One region of the Allohahella marinimesophila genome, then DNA from elsewhere that is predicted to be linked to it. Evidence: predicted binding sites of a transcription regulator. Region 1 holds the regulator's gene; the other holds the start of a gene.
The links. Region 1 encodes PhoB, which activates phosphate uptake and scavenging genes when phosphate is short. Its sites were predicted from a motif close to TGTCATANNNNTGTCANA; they were not measured.

Region 1 (7,436 bases):
CCGGTGACTCTGGTTACACTGCCCCGAGCCAGGACAGGCAGAGAAGACCCGGACGAAATCGTAGGACAATCCTACATTTTAAATCCGTCGTTTTCGACATCAATCGACAGGCCCACATCATGACAGATCTTGAACACTTCATGGCAATACGTCAGAGGGCGGAGTGTCTTTTTACTTTCGACGAAACCGAACAGGCTATCGTCCGGGTTGCTGCCGAGATGACCGCAGAGTTGGCGAACAGTAACCCGCTGCTGATGACCGTCATGACCGGCGCTGTCGTCTTCGTTGGCCGACTGGCCGCACATCTCGATTTTCCACTCGAAATCAGCTATCTCCATGCCACCCGCTATCGCAATACCACCTCGGGCGACACCCTGCAGTGGAAAGTGCCGCCGCAGCAGGATGTGAAAGATCGCACCGTAGTTGTTATCGATGACATTCTCGATGAAGGACATACCCTCGCTGAAGTGGAGAGACATCTTCAGGAGCTTGGAGCTCAGGCCGTCTATACCGCTGTTCTGGTCGACAAGACTCACGACCGCAAGGCCTTTCCAGGGCAGCGCTGTGATTTTACTGGCCTGCAGGTGCCAGACCGCTATGTATTCGGCTCGGGTATGGATTATCGTGGCTACTGGCGAAATACGGGCGGCATCCATGCGGTGCATCCGGACGATCTCTAACGCTGTTTCCGGGGCCGAAACTTGCAACTGACGACATCTCTTCCGCTGGCCCTCGCTGGCGTTCGCTGGCGACAGGGCCAGCAAATCACGAACCGGAATCGCTACCCCGATGAATTACGATGGTTGCTGGACCGGGGCTCACTGACGGCAAGACTCAAGCGTCGCGCCGAAACGTTCAGGGTGATCAGGCTCGCCTCCGAAACCCGAAGTATCTATAACCATGAGCGCCGTATCTTTGCCAGCGCCTGCAATGTGCGGGTGCATACGGCCATCGTCAGGGAGGTCATCCTCTGCTGCGATGGTCACGCAGCCGTCTATGCTCGAACCGTCATTCCCTGGAGCAGCCTGGCCGGTAGCAATCGTCGTTTGCTCACGCTGAATGAAAGACCGTTGGCCGATGTGTTGTTCAGCGGCTGCGGCGTGGCACGAGGCGACATCGAAGTAGCCCAGGTCCGTACGTCGATGCCAGGATCGGAGAGGCTACACGCTCGCAGGTCCTTGTTTTTCCCGAACCAGAAACCTATTTTAGTAGCCGAGTTCTTCGCCGGGGATTTCAACTTTTGCACAACAGAGGAGTAGCCGTCTGTGAATCGTGACAAGGCCCTGGCCTTTGTTCAGCTTATGCGCCTGGACAAGCCAGTGGGGATCCTGCTGTTGCTCTGGCCCACTCTGACAGCCCTTTGGCTCGCTGGCGACGGGCAGCCAACCCTGGCCAACATCCTGATTTTCACGGCAGGCGTCGCGCTGATGCGATCTGCAGGCTGTGTCATCAACGATTTTGCGGATCGCAACATTGATGGCCACGTGGCGCGCACGACAGAACGCCCTCTGGCCACAGGTCGGTTGACGAGCTATCACGCCTGGGCCTGCTTCCTCGCGCTCATTGCGCTGGCGTTTCTGCTCGTGCTCCTGACCAACCCAGCCACCATCAAGCTGGCTTTTGGCGCGCTCGGAGTCGCCATGCTGTATCCCTTCATGAAGCGTTACACCCATTTTCCCCAGGTGGTGCTTGGCATCGCTTTCTCGTTTGGCATACCCATGGCTTTCACTGCAGAAGGCGTCCCTGTCGGTGAAACTGCTATCTGGCTCATGTTGGGCAACATCATCTGGACGGTCGCCTACGATACAGAATATGCCATGGTGGATCGGAACGATGATCTTCGCATTGGCGTGAAGTCGACGGCGGTGTTGTTTGCTGAAGCAGACAAGATGATCATCGCCGCCCTGCAATCGTTCTGCGTGCTTGTCTGGATCATCATTGGTGTCACCAATGCGCTCGGCGCCGCCTATTTCCTCGCGGTAGTGATCGCGGCCACCCTGTTCGTGTATCAGCAGCATCTAATACGTTATCGGGAACGGGACATGTGTCTCAAGGCCTTCAAAAACAATAATTTTGTCGGTCTCGCTATTTTTGCTGGAACACTAGTGGCACTCAGCTGATCACGGCAATGATTTTCCATGTTTCAGCACCTGACGGGCGCATCTGTCATTAAAGTGTCATACTTCCTCGCTGTAATGGTCCCCAGCTGCTTTGCCTGACTGGAGCGAGGAATGCCAAACAAGAATGTTCTGATTGTCGACGACGAACCTGCAATTCGAGAGATGATTGCTGTTGCACTTGAAATGGCCGATTACGGTTACTGGGAAGCCGGCGATGCTGCTGAGGCCCATAGTATTATCGTGGACCATCGGCCGGACATCATCCTGCTCGACTGGATGTTGCCTGGAACGAGCGGTATCGAATTTGCGCGCCGGTTGAAACGGGACGGGGGAACGGCGGACATTCCCCTGATCATACTCACCGCCAAGACCGAAGAGGATAACAAGGTTCAGGGGCTGGAAGTTGGTGCGGATGATTACATCACCAAGCCTTTTTCTCCTCGTGAGCTGGTAGCACGTCTGAAGGCGGTACTGCGCCGCACCGTTGTGGCTGGCATGGAAACTCCGATCGAGATCAATGATCTCAAGCTCGATCCGGTCTGTCACCGGGTGACGATCAATGATCAGGCTGTTGCGATGGGGCCAACCGAATACAAGCTCCTGCAGTTCTTCATGACGCACCAGGAGCGCGTGTATACCCGTGGCCAGCTGCTGGACCAGGTCTGGGGTGGCAATGTGTATGTCGAGGAACGCACGGTCGATGTGCATATCAGACGACTTCGCAAGGCCCTTGAACCCAACCACTATTCACTGATACAGACGGTTCGCGGCACAGGCTATCGCTTCTCGACAAAGGCGGCATGAGGACAGCGATGGCTATGGGTAGTAACGATTGAAAATTTCTGAGCTGATCGTTCAGCCTCTGGTCATTTTTTTCCTGGTCATCCTGCCACTGGGCCTGCTCATCGGGCAGCCTTTGGCACTGACCTTCGCTGCAATAGTGCTCTACTTGCTCTGGAGCTTGCGCCAGGTGTATCGCCTGGCTAGCTGGCTTCAGCAGCCAGGTGAATCCGAGCCTCCTGAAAGTCACGGCCTCTGGGGTCGGATTTTCGACTCGATCCTTCGCCTTCAGGCCGAACACTCCAAAGCGCAGGCCCGATTACAGGCCCTGCTCAATCGTATCCAGCAGTCCACCAATGCCCTGAAAGACGGGGTCATTCTGACCAACAGCGACGGTGTCATGGACTGGTGGAACAGCGCTGCGGCAGACATGCTTGGCCTTCGCAAGCCAAACGATACCGGCCAGACCATTCACTATCTGGTCAGGGACCCCAGCTTCAAGCAGTATTTCTTTTCAAAAGCCTACGACGATCCCTTGTTGCTCAGCGCACCCAAAAAACCACAGATGCAGCTGAAGGTGCACATCACCCTCTTCGGTGAAGACGACCGGCTGATCGTGATTCAGGATGTGACCCAGCTCAAGCAACTTGAAAGTGTACGCCAGGTGTTCATCTCGAATGTGTCGCATGAACTCAGGACACCCCTCACCGTTATCAGCGGATATCTCGAAACGCTCATCGATACCGGGGCCGATCTTGCCCCTCGCCGGCAACGTGCGCTCTCACAGATGCAGACCCAGGCACGACGTATGGAGGCACTGGTGACCGACCTGCTGCTGCTGTCGAAAATCGAGAATGAAGGCGGCGAAATTCGTCAACTGCCAGTGAACATGCATGACCTGCTCCTGCGTATTCTCGATTCGGCGAAGGTGGTAGCCGGAGACAAGGTGCTGAAGATAAGCCTGGCGGTGGAGAGCGATGCCAGGTTGTACGGTAACGAAACCCAGCTTCACAGCGCATTCTCGAACCTGGTACTCAACGCCGTCAAATACACGCCCGAGGGTAAATGTATCGATATCCGGTGGCATTTGACCAAACGCCATGCGGTGCTGAGCGTTACAGACACCGGCATAGGCATCGACAGCATCCATATTCCGCGGCTGACCGAACGCTTCTACCGTGCCGATCCATCACGGCACACGGGCACCGGTGGCACGGGTCTGGGCCTGGCCATAGTCAAGCACGTACTGCTCAACCACGATGCCAGGCTGGATATCAGCAGCCGCCCTGGTGAAGGCAGCTGTTTTGCCTGTCTGTTCCCCATCGAGCGTATCAGGGAGCCCGAAGTCGCTCTGGAGGTGCACTAGCTGGCGTCGCCGGAGTGGTATCGGTCACACCCTGACTATCCAGCCAGAACAGCACGCCACCGGCAACTGCTGCCGGCAGTATGAAGAGATTCAGTATCGGCACATAGGTCGCTGCCAAGGCAGTGCCTCCAAAGCCATAACTCGTCATCCGGGCTCGCTTCAGCACCGTCAACACACGTATGAAGGGAAGACCATTCTGATCAACGGCATAATCGACCATCTCCACCGCCAGCATCCACATTGAGAAAGCAAGCCATAACAGAGGGGCCACCGTATTGATGCCGGGTATGAAAGATACGATCAGCAGGAGTAGCGCCCTGGGCAGGTAATACATCAGCTTTCGCGTCTCCCTCGCCAGCGCCAGAGGCAACACCTTTACCAACTGCGCTACAGTATTCGGCTGCGTAATGCTCTTTTCAACTGGACCACCTCGAGCGGCCCGCTCCTGCTGTTCAACCCGTTCGGCCAGAATGGCGTAGAAAGGGGCGCCAACGAGGGTGGCCAACAATACGAAGGTCTGGGAATACACCAGCAACAATAGAACGCCGAACACCAGCCACAATAGCCACTCCAGGAAAAGCAGCCATTCAGGCATAAACCCCATTAGCCAGGCAAAGCAAAGATCCGTATAGGTCACAGCAGCATAGGTGAGCACGGAAAACACGATGAGGTTGAGAAAGATTGGCAGCCACACATAAAGCCTGAGGCCTGGCCGCCGAATGATTTTGAAGCCGCTACTGATGTAACCGGCGCCGCGGGAAAATGAAGAATTCAAACTGATCGCCCCTTGGTAAGCACAGAAAGTAACCGCCTTGTGGCGACAACTGAGGAGAATTTCGTTGCACATGATAGACAGACTGACTGCCCTGGGCCAGAAGCCTCCCAGTCGCTACGGATTCTATATTGCGCTGACAGTCATTCTGACACTGGCCCTGCTGCCACAAAGTGGCGAACAGGGATTCGCGCACGCCGACAAGCTCATGCATTTTCTACTTTTTTTACTGATTGCCCTTGCCGGCAGACTGACCCATCAAAGTGTTCCCGTAGCTTATCTGGCGCTGGCGCTGCTAGCATATGGCGGCCTGATGGAGCTGATGCAGGGGATGACCAGCTGGCGGATGGCCAGTGCCGGCGATCTCCTGGCCGATGCCGCTGGCATCCTCGCCGGCCTTCCTTTGGCCGGACGCTTGATGCGACCGAGCCACAAGCTGTAAGAGATCTCTTACAGCGCTGTAGGTCATTACTGAAATTTTGCCCCTTCAAATCAGATGTCATCACTCGAAATTCTTAGCTAACCATTTGATTTATATAAAATTAAATATTCAGCCATTTTCCTGAGCCACATTTTTCGTGGAAAGCATAAGTTTTGTCGCGAAAATGTCATCGCAATTGGCGTAATATGTCTCTTGTCAGGACGACAGGGAATAAGGAAGAGCCAGGATGGTTGCCCCGCAAGGTGTTTCACCACGCAAACTCTAAAGAGTATGCAAATGGATAGCGGGGGGAGGCAAGGATCAGGGATGTGCGCTTGAGGGAATGACTTCTGAGGGGATGCCTACGGCATCCCCTTTTCCGTTGTGTCTAAAATTGCCTGATTGTAGACCATCAATATATTTTCTTTGAATTCATTACGTTTTTTGTGAACAGCGTCTATATTGTCTAGTGACCTCAAGCATCTCTGGGAAAACATGGACAATATTCAACCGCATCTCGATCATGCCATCGAGCTGGCAATAGCGTACATTCCGCAGCTCCTTCTCGCACTTCTGACGTTGATCGTCGGCCTCTGGATCATCAGCCACGTTTTAAGTCTGTTCAGAACTCGTCTCGCCAAACGCTTCGACCCTACGTTGAGCCAATTCGTGCTGTCGCTTGGTTCAGTCATCCTCAAGGCACTACTGTTGGTCAGCGTAGCCTCGATGATCGGCATCGAGACGACGTCCTTCATCGCTGTGCTCGGCGCCGTAGGTCTTGCCATCGGATTGGCCCTGCAGGGAAATCTGTCGAATTTTGCCAGCGGCGTCATCATCCTGATCTTCAAACCATTTCGGGTTGGCGACGTTATTGAAGGCGCAGGACACAGTGGCGTCATCAAGGAAATACAGATCTTCACCACGGTAATGACCACCTTCGATAACCGCCGTGTCATCATTCCCAATTCATCGCTCGTCACCGATCCTATTGTCAATATCAATGCAGAGCCAACGCGGCGCGTCGATTTCAAGTTCGGCATCAGCTATGACGACGACATACCGCTTACGAAGCAACAGCTCACTAAACTCATCGAGGCAGATGAGCGCATTCTCAAGGACCCAGCGCCTGTCGTGGTGCTGTCTGAACTTGGTGACAGCTCGGTCAATTTTACCGTCAGAGTGTGGGTCAATACGGCAGATTACTGGGGCGTTTACTTCTCGATGATGGAAGATGTGAAGCTGACATTTGATGCGATGGACATCAGCATTCCGTATCCCCAGAGAGATGTTCACATCTATCAGAAACAGTCGGCGGCCTGACATAGGGCCGCGGGCTACATAGCTCGCAAGTAGTAGCGTAAAGCTGCAGTACATTAGAAAATCAACAACAAAGGAACTCGCCATGAGCATACGCATGAAGACTGCCGTTACTGCAGTCGCCCTTTCCACCTGTATGGCTTCTCTAGCGCCTGCCGTTCAGGCACGCGACTCTGATGTGGGCGCTTACCTGACAGGTCAGGTCGGATACTACTGGTTCGACGACGAGTTGAATCTGGAAAATCGACCTGAATATGGTCTTGGTTTTGGCTACAACTTCAGCAATACCTGGGCGCTGGAACTGGTGGGCAGCGCTATGGATACAGGTCGAGATGACATTAACCAAGATATCGACCGGAACCAGTTGCGGCTCGACGCGCTCTACACCTTTAGCGGCTACGACAGCATGAAGCCCTATCTGGTCCTTGGTGCAGGGCACCAGGCCTATCAGATCAAGAATGCGGATAACGAACATGAAACCATGTACAACGCCGGCGTCGGCGTGAAGCATGAAATTGATGACTTCACTGATCTCAGGATGGACGCACGCACCATCTATACCGAGCGCACTGAATCAATGAATGCCGCGGTCACTGTCTCGCTGAACTATCTGTTTGGAGCCAAGTCCCGAGCCATGCAGGATAGTGATGGCGACGGCGT
Region 2 (7,436 bases), on a different contig from region 1:
CACGCGCTCCGCCACAACCTGGTGCATCTAGTGGCCTTGCGCTTCCGGCTGAACTGGTTCGCGGTCAGCCGGTGTGCCCAGATAGAAAATGTCTGCCTGCTTGCCTTTTTCAGCCGTGAATGTGGCTAGCGCGGGGCCTGTTTCGAACGGAGGAGCGCTTGGGTGCTTACGGCTGCTGAGATGCAGATAGTAATCATAGCGATCCTCTGCTGATTTCGGTCTATTCCTCATGGCGTCACGTGGTTCATCCAGGCGGTCAAGCACGAAGGTAATGGCCCGGGCGTTGCTGAAGACTCTTGCTTCCGGCGCAGTATTCTCCTCCAGCCAGCGCTCTGCCGATTTCAAATGGCCGTCGTTGAAGACCGAGACCGAGAAGCTTTCCACCGTGAGGGAAAGACCCAGGAGGATGGCGATCACCCTGGCAGTTTTGGGAAACCTGCTCCACTGCTGAATCAGCCCGGGGAGCACGGCCGCCAGTATCAACAGGACGAGAAGCATCATGTAGCGCGCTGCCACGAATTGATATTCGATGCAGAACATGATGACCGGTAGTGCTACCAGCACGATGTAGGCTTTCAGGGCAGGCGCTATTGAACTGTTGCGCCAAGCCATGGACAGCAGATACAAGACCGGAATGATGACTGCAGTCTTGAAGGCCTTGATCAAAGATAGCAGCAGCAGAACTGCGAGCATCCAGAGATAGAGACCTGTGGCGTGGCGATCCGAATACTGGTTGAGTACAGTCTCACCAAGGATCGCCGCCTGGCTCGTAATGTGTTCCGGGATGCTGCCGAGTCGATCGGTGTATTGCAGTGCCCAGTGCAGATCATGGCGATTGAGGTAATACAGCAAGCCAACGACAGCACCAATGATCAGTCCGCTCATCAACACGAGGGGGGAACGGAACACACGGGTCCGGCTGCCGCCCGTAAAGGCCAGTACGAATGGCGCCAACAGGGGCACGAAGCCTTCCTGCTTGAACAGACCTGCAAGACACTGCAACACGAACCACAGCAGGAAGAACCATCTGGTTGCCCCCCGCTCGAAGTGAATCAGGCTGGCAAGCGCAGCCAGTGTAAAGGCCCATAGCCCGAAATCCCGGTAGACCTGCTCCTTGAGTTCATTGAGCTGGGGGAGCAGCACGATGAGCAATATAGCCGCCAGGGTCGTCGCCCATCCGCGATCATGCTGCCTGACTATATAAACGAAGCTCAGACTCGTCAGCGTAGCCAGCCCCACGCAAACCAGCTGCCCTGCATGGAGCAGGCTCATTCCGGTAACATCGCTCACCAGCGAGATCAGTATCGAGAGAAACGGGTAATAGTACAGCGCGAGGGCAGCATCGAAGCCTTCCTGGGAGAAGACTCTGGCGACGGTCAGATACAGGGCACCATCGCTACTGAGCGGATAGCTCACCAATAGTATCTTGATCAGCGCGCCAAGCAGGCAGAGCACGAAGGTGGTGACGTAGGGATGTTCAATACTTCGATTCAGGAGGATAGTAAGACTTTGCTTTGCTCGCATCGTACGCATGTCGACCTTGCAGAAATTAGGCGCTGGCTTGCGGCATTTACCTCGCCAACTCGGGCGCGAATGCTACCATGCAGGCCGTCTGCCAGTCATCGGCACATACAACAATGCTCAAGAGAGGCCTGGTCATGACCCGCAACAACGATTCCCGGGCGAGAACGGTTGATGCGAACTTGCATGATGCGCTCGATCCAAGCGACCCTTATGCAAGAGAGCAGCAGACATTCCCCCAACTCGATGATGAAGAGATCGAGCGTCTGAGGCCGTATGGCTGCGTTGAACATTACGGCCAGGGCGACATCCTGTTTTCGCGCGGCGACCGTGGGGTCGATTTCCTGCTGGTACTGAGCGGCGCCATTGAGATTTTCGAGCTCGATACCGAAAACGTGCCGCACGTGTTCGCATTGCACACGGCTCGACAGTTCAGCGGCGAACTCGATCTGTTCAATGACCGCATGGTGCTCGTGGGCGGCCGCGCAGCTGAGCCGAGTGAGCTCTTGCGCATTTCGCGCAGTCAGTTCTACAGGATGATGAGCACTGAGCAGGCTATCAGCGACAAGATCATGCGCGCGCTGATTCTTCGCCGTACCGGTGTTATCAATCATGAACAGGCAGGCGTAACTGTTTTCGCTGAAGACAACGAGGGCGAAGCCCTGCGGATTCGACGCTTTCTTGAGCGCAACGGCTATCCGAACCACTTGCTGCCTGCCGACGGGTCGCCCGAGGCTGAACGGTTTGCCAGCAGTCATTGCATCGACATGTCACGGCTACCGGTCGTCGTCAGCCCCCGTCAGGCAGTACTTTACCAGCCGAGCAATCCGGAACTTGCCGATCAGCTGGGCCTCACTGAACACCTGGAAAAAGACGAGGTGTATGATCTCGTAGTGGTCGGCGCCGGCCCCTCGGGCCTTTCAGCCACCGTGTATGCTGCGTCCGAAAGTCTCAATACGCTGGTTATCGAGGTCGAAGCACCCGGCGGTCAGGCGGGCACCAGCTCCAAAATTGAAAACTATCTTGGGTTCCCGGTCGGGATTTCGGGCCAGGCGCTGGCGGGCCGGGCCTGGATTCAGGCGCAGAAATTCGGTGCACGGTTTGCTGTCTCGCGTGCCGCCAGCCGCCTAGACTGCTCGACACGTCCCTTTGCCATCCATATCGCAGACGAATGTTCGGTGACGGCCCGAGCCATCGTAATTGCTTCGGGTGCGACCTACCGGACCCTCGACCTGCCGAACTATAGCCAGTATGAAGGCCAGGGCATCCACTATGCTGCCACAGCGATGGAAGCCCAGCTCTGCACCGGTGAAGACGTGGTCGTGGTCGGCGGAGGAAACTCATCCGGCCAGGCTGCCGTCTTTCTGTCACGACACGCCAGGCATGTGTATATGCTGGTTCGGAACGACACGCTGGCCGAGACCATGTCGGACTATCTGATCCAGCGCATAGAAGACTCATCAGCCATTAGCGTTCATACTGCGACCGAATTGACGGCGCTGGATGGGGACCGATTTCTGAAACAGGTCAGCTGGCAGAAACGCGGGCAGGCATCACCTGAAACGCATGAGATCCGCAATGTATTCGTGATGATAGGCGCCGTGCCGAATACGGACTGGCTCGGCGGTTGCCTGCAGTTGGACAAGGAGGGCTTCGTGCTGACTGGTGCTGCGGTCAACGGTTCGCAGCCGTCGTCGCCATTCACAAGTTCAATCGAAGGGATCTTTGCAGTGGGCGATGTGCGTTCGGGATCGGTTAAACGGGTGGCTTCCGGGGTGGGCGAGGGTTCTGTGTGCGTTCAGCATGTGCACAGTTATCTGAATGATTCGACAGACTGATGTTCGGTGCATAAGTAGTATGAAGGAAATTCTGATCGTTGGTGGCGGGGCAGCCGGATACTTCGCCGCGATTGCTGCGGCGACTGCCTTTCAAGAGGCAGGACGCGAAGCGCGCATCACTATACTCGAAGGCAGCTCATCACCCTTGGGCAAGGTAAAGATATCTGGTGGCGGCCGTTGCAATGTCACCCACGACTGCCCCGATGCGAGCGATCTCGTCGCTTTTTATCCACGTGGCGAAAAAGAACTGCTCGGCCCCTTCTACCACTTCGGCGCCATGGATACCGTCGCCTGGTTCGAGGCAGAAGGCGTCGCACTGAAGACCGAAGCGGACGGCAGGATGTTCCCTGTTACCGATTCTTCCCAGACAATAATCGACGCACTGATCTCAGCTGCTGATCGTCTGGGCATCAGGCAGCTGATGAACCAGAGGGTCGGCAGCATCGAGGCGCTACCATTAACGTCAGAAAATGCGGCATCGAGCTGGTGTGTCTCTACTGCTGGGCACGAGCGCTTTGAGGGCGATGCCGTCATCGTCTGCTCCGGAAGCAGTCCCCACATCTGGCGATCATTGACGGCGCTGGGTCTCGACATCGTGCCGGCGGTGCCATCACTGTTTGCCTTCGATACCCGTGATACCCGTTTGCGGGATCTTGCTGGCGTGAGCGTGCAGAATGCTCACGTGCAGATTGAATCAGCCGATAAACGGTCGGGGATCGAGGCGAATGGCCCACTCCTCGTCACACATCGTGGGGTCAGTGGGCCCGCCATCCTGCGATTGTCGGCATGGGGCGCCAAAGAACTGGCTGGTTGCCAGTATCAATTCGGTCTACGAATCAACTGGCTTGGCCAATGCTCAACCCCCGAAGCCATCGATCAGATCAATCTCGCCAGACCTGCCCTGGCAAAAAAGAAAATAATTGGCAACAATCCATTCTCGCTGCCCTCGCGACTCTTTGCCAGTCTTGCGGAGCACGCCGGCGTCGCCCCTGATCAACGTTGGGCGGATCTCGGGCGCGAGGAGGCGAAGCGGCTCGCTGATATGCTCACCAACAGTCTTCTGAAGATCAACGGCAAGAGCACCAATAAGGACGAATTCGTGACCGCTGGCGGTGTTGCACGTTCCGAAGTCGACTTCCGCAGCTTCGCCGCCCGGCGATTCCCGGGGCTCTACCTGGCTGGCGAAGTCATCGACATCGATGCCCTGACCGGTGGTTTCAATTTTCAGGCCGCCTGGACCGGTGGCTATCTCGCTGGCAGAGGCCTGGCCGCCAGCCTCTAGCCGCGAGTTGTCCGCCCCACTTCCAGCCTTTTCATCTCACTGTCATAAATGAGTCATCTAGACGACATGGCAGTGTCACATCCCGTCCCGATACTGGGGCCCTTCGAATCAATACGCCGGTCGCGTTATCTGACGCCTGGCATCGAGAGGCTCTATGGAATCAGTTATTCGCGTCACCAATCTATCCAAAACCTTCGGCAAGGGTGGAAAGGCACTACACGATATCAGTCTGTCTATTGCACCTGGCGAAATGGTGGCCCTTATCGGCCCATCCGGTTCCGGCAAATCTACCCTGCTTCGACATCTTTCCGGACTCTCGCAGGGTGACCGCGAACAGGGTCGCATAGACGTACTCGGCAGCCCGGTGCAGGTGAAGGGAAAACTTGACTCCGACGTGCGTCAGACGCGCTCGAAGATTGGCTACATCTTTCAGCAATACAACCTCGTCAATCGCATGAGTGTCATGAGCAACGTGCTTATCGGAGCGCTGGGACGGATTTCTACCTGGCGGGGTTGCCTCAGCTTCTTTACCAAGGAAGAGCAGGCGCTGGCGCTGGAGTCATTGCGTCGCGTCGGTATGGATGCCTTCGTCAATCAACGAGCCTCTCGACTATCCGGTGGGCAGCAGCAGCGCGTCGCCATCGCCCGCGCCCTCACCCAGCAAGCTGAACTGATACTGGCTGACGAGCCCATTGCATCGCTCGACCCGGAATCTTCGCGCAAGGTGATGGAGATATTGGCAGACATCAACGAGCGTGATGGCAAGACGGTTGTCGTGACGCTGCATCAAGTCGACTACGCCTGCAAGTTCTGCCCCAGGGCGATAGCACTGAAGGACGGCCATATCGTGTTCGATGGCCCCTCAGCCATGCTGACCCCCGCACGCCTTAACGCCATTTACGGCACGACCACTTTCAACGACGAACCGGCACTACCGGCTAGAGCTCCGCTCAAAATTGCTGGTGGTCTGGCGATCGCCTGATCACTTCGCACCATAAGAAATCGACTCAACCCAGGTTCAGGAGAACTGACATGAAACATTGGCTTCGCACACTTTCACTCGCCAGCGGCATCGCAGTGGCCACCAGCGGCATTGCACTGGCTGCAGACAAAAAGGTAGAGGAAATCAACTTCGGCATCATCTCGACAGAGTCATCACAGAACCTCAAGTCCACCTGGACGCCCTTCCTCGACGATATGCAGGAAGAGCTGGGCATAGAGGTCAACGCTTTCTTTGCTTCTGACTATGCCGGCATCATCCAGGGCATGCGCTTCGGCAAGGTCGATGTGGCCTGGTACGGCAACAAGTCAGCCATGGAAGCCGTTGATCGTGCCAATGGCGAGATCTTTGCTCAGACAGTGGATAGTGAAGGCAATCCTGGCTACTGGTCACTCCTTATTGCCCGCAAGGACAACGAGAAGCTGAACACGATGCAGGACGTGCTCGATAACGCTAAAGACCTGAATTTCGGTAATGGCGATCCAAACTCTACATCAGGCTATCTGGTCCCAGGCTATTACGTGTTTGCCCTGAATGGCGTAGATGCCAAGAAAGCGTTCAAGCGGACGGTCAATGCCAGCCACGAAGTCAACCTGCTATCTGTTGCCAATGGTCAGCTCGACGTAGCGACCAACAATACTGAGAGCATGCGCAGACTCGAAATCACCAATCCTGAGCAATACGCCAAGCTGAAAGTTCTCTGGAAGTCTCCACTCATTCCGGCTGACCCAATTGTCTGGAACAAGGAATTGCCCGAAGACGTGAAGGCGAAGATCAAGGACTTCTTTCTCACCTACGGCACTGAAGATGCTGCCGAGAAAGAAGTTCTGGCTGCTCTTCAGTGGGCACCCTTCATCGAATCAAGCAATTATCAGCTGCTCCCAATCCGTCAGCTTGAACTGTTCAAGACCAAGCAGGAACTCGAACAGAATGCCAACCTGGCTGAAGACGAGAAAGCCGGAAAGATTGCTGAGATCGACAAGCAGCTCAATGAGCTGAGTCAGCGTCAGGCAGTGATTGAAAAACAGCAAGCTGCTATTCAGTAGTCGGGGAAACAGCATGCAGCCAGTAACAGCCCCCACACCGATCGTTAAAGATCCAGTGAAAACCAGCTGGCTCCGCCTGCTGGGCTGGGGTCTGCTGCTGGCGGTCCTGGTCTGGTCCTGGAATGGCGCCGAAATGCGGCCGATGGACCTCATCACGGACAGCGGCAACATGGCCACCTTTGCGGCTGATTTCTTTCCGCCAGATTTCACTTATTGGCGGATGTATCTGGAAGAAATGGTGGCCACTGTGCAAATCGCCCTCTGGGGCACACTGCTCGCAGTAATTCTCGCCATACCCTTCGGTATTCTGTGTGCTGAAAACATAACCCCGTGGTGGATTCATCAGCCACTGCGTCGAGTCATGGATTCATTCAGGGCCATCAATGAAATCGTCTTTGCCATGCTTTTTGTGGTGGCAGTCGGACTTGGACCTTTCGCAGGCGTGTTAGCGCTGTTCGTTCACACGACCGGCGTACTTGCGAAGCTGTTCGCCGAGGCTGTCGAGGCGATTGAACCTGGCCCGGTAGAAGGCGTCAGGGCCACTGGCGCGAATGCGCTGCAGGAAGTCATCTTTGGTGTCATTCCGCAGATCATGCCGCTCTGGATCTCCTACGCGCTCTATCGTTTCGAATCGAATGTCAGGTCGGCCACGGTGGTCGGGATGGTCGGTGCCGGCGGCATTGGCGTGCTTCTCTGGGAGAACATTCGCAGTTTTCAGTTCGCCCAAACCTGCGCGATCATGATCATCA

Region 2: phnC (phosphonate ABC transporter ATP-binding protein) is a predicted target of PhoB. The motif match lies at 4,671-4,688, and genes of this name have one in related genera.

Annotation. Positions count from the first base shown of each region.
Region 1 covers NZ_BAABBO010000014.1:98,500-105,935, forward strand. Annotated here, with positions in the region: gene ABD735_RS15485 (hypoxanthine-guanine phosphoribosyltransferase) at 120-680, shown strand; gene ABD735_RS15490 (chorismate--pyruvate lyase family protein) at 702-1,259, shown strand; gene ubiA (4-hydroxybenzoate octaprenyltransferase) at 1,266-2,120, shown strand; gene phoB (phosphate regulon transcriptional regulator PhoB) at 2,232-2,924, shown strand; gene phoR (phosphate regulon sensor histidine kinase PhoR) at 2,953-4,266, shown strand; gene cysZ (sulfate transporter CysZ) at 4,232-5,041, opposite strand; gene ABD735_RS15515 (VanZ family protein) at 5,112-5,480, shown strand; gene ABD735_RS15520 (mechanosensitive ion channel family protein) at 5,955-6,779, shown strand; gene ABD735_RS15525 (OmpA family protein) at 6,862-7,436, shown strand, end outside.
Region 2 covers NZ_BAABBO010000011.1:302,773-310,208, reverse strand. Annotated here, with positions in the region: gene ABD735_RS13615 (hypothetical protein) at 28-1,533, opposite strand; gene ABD735_RS13610 (FAD-dependent oxidoreductase) at 1,659-3,359, shown strand; gene ABD735_RS13605 (aminoacetone oxidase family FAD-binding enzyme) at 3,379-4,641, shown strand; gene phnC (phosphonate ABC transporter ATP-binding protein) at 4,796-5,623, shown strand; gene phnD (phosphonate ABC transporter substrate-binding protein) at 5,674-6,687, shown strand; gene phnE (phosphonate ABC transporter, permease protein PhnE) at 6,701-7,436, shown strand, end outside.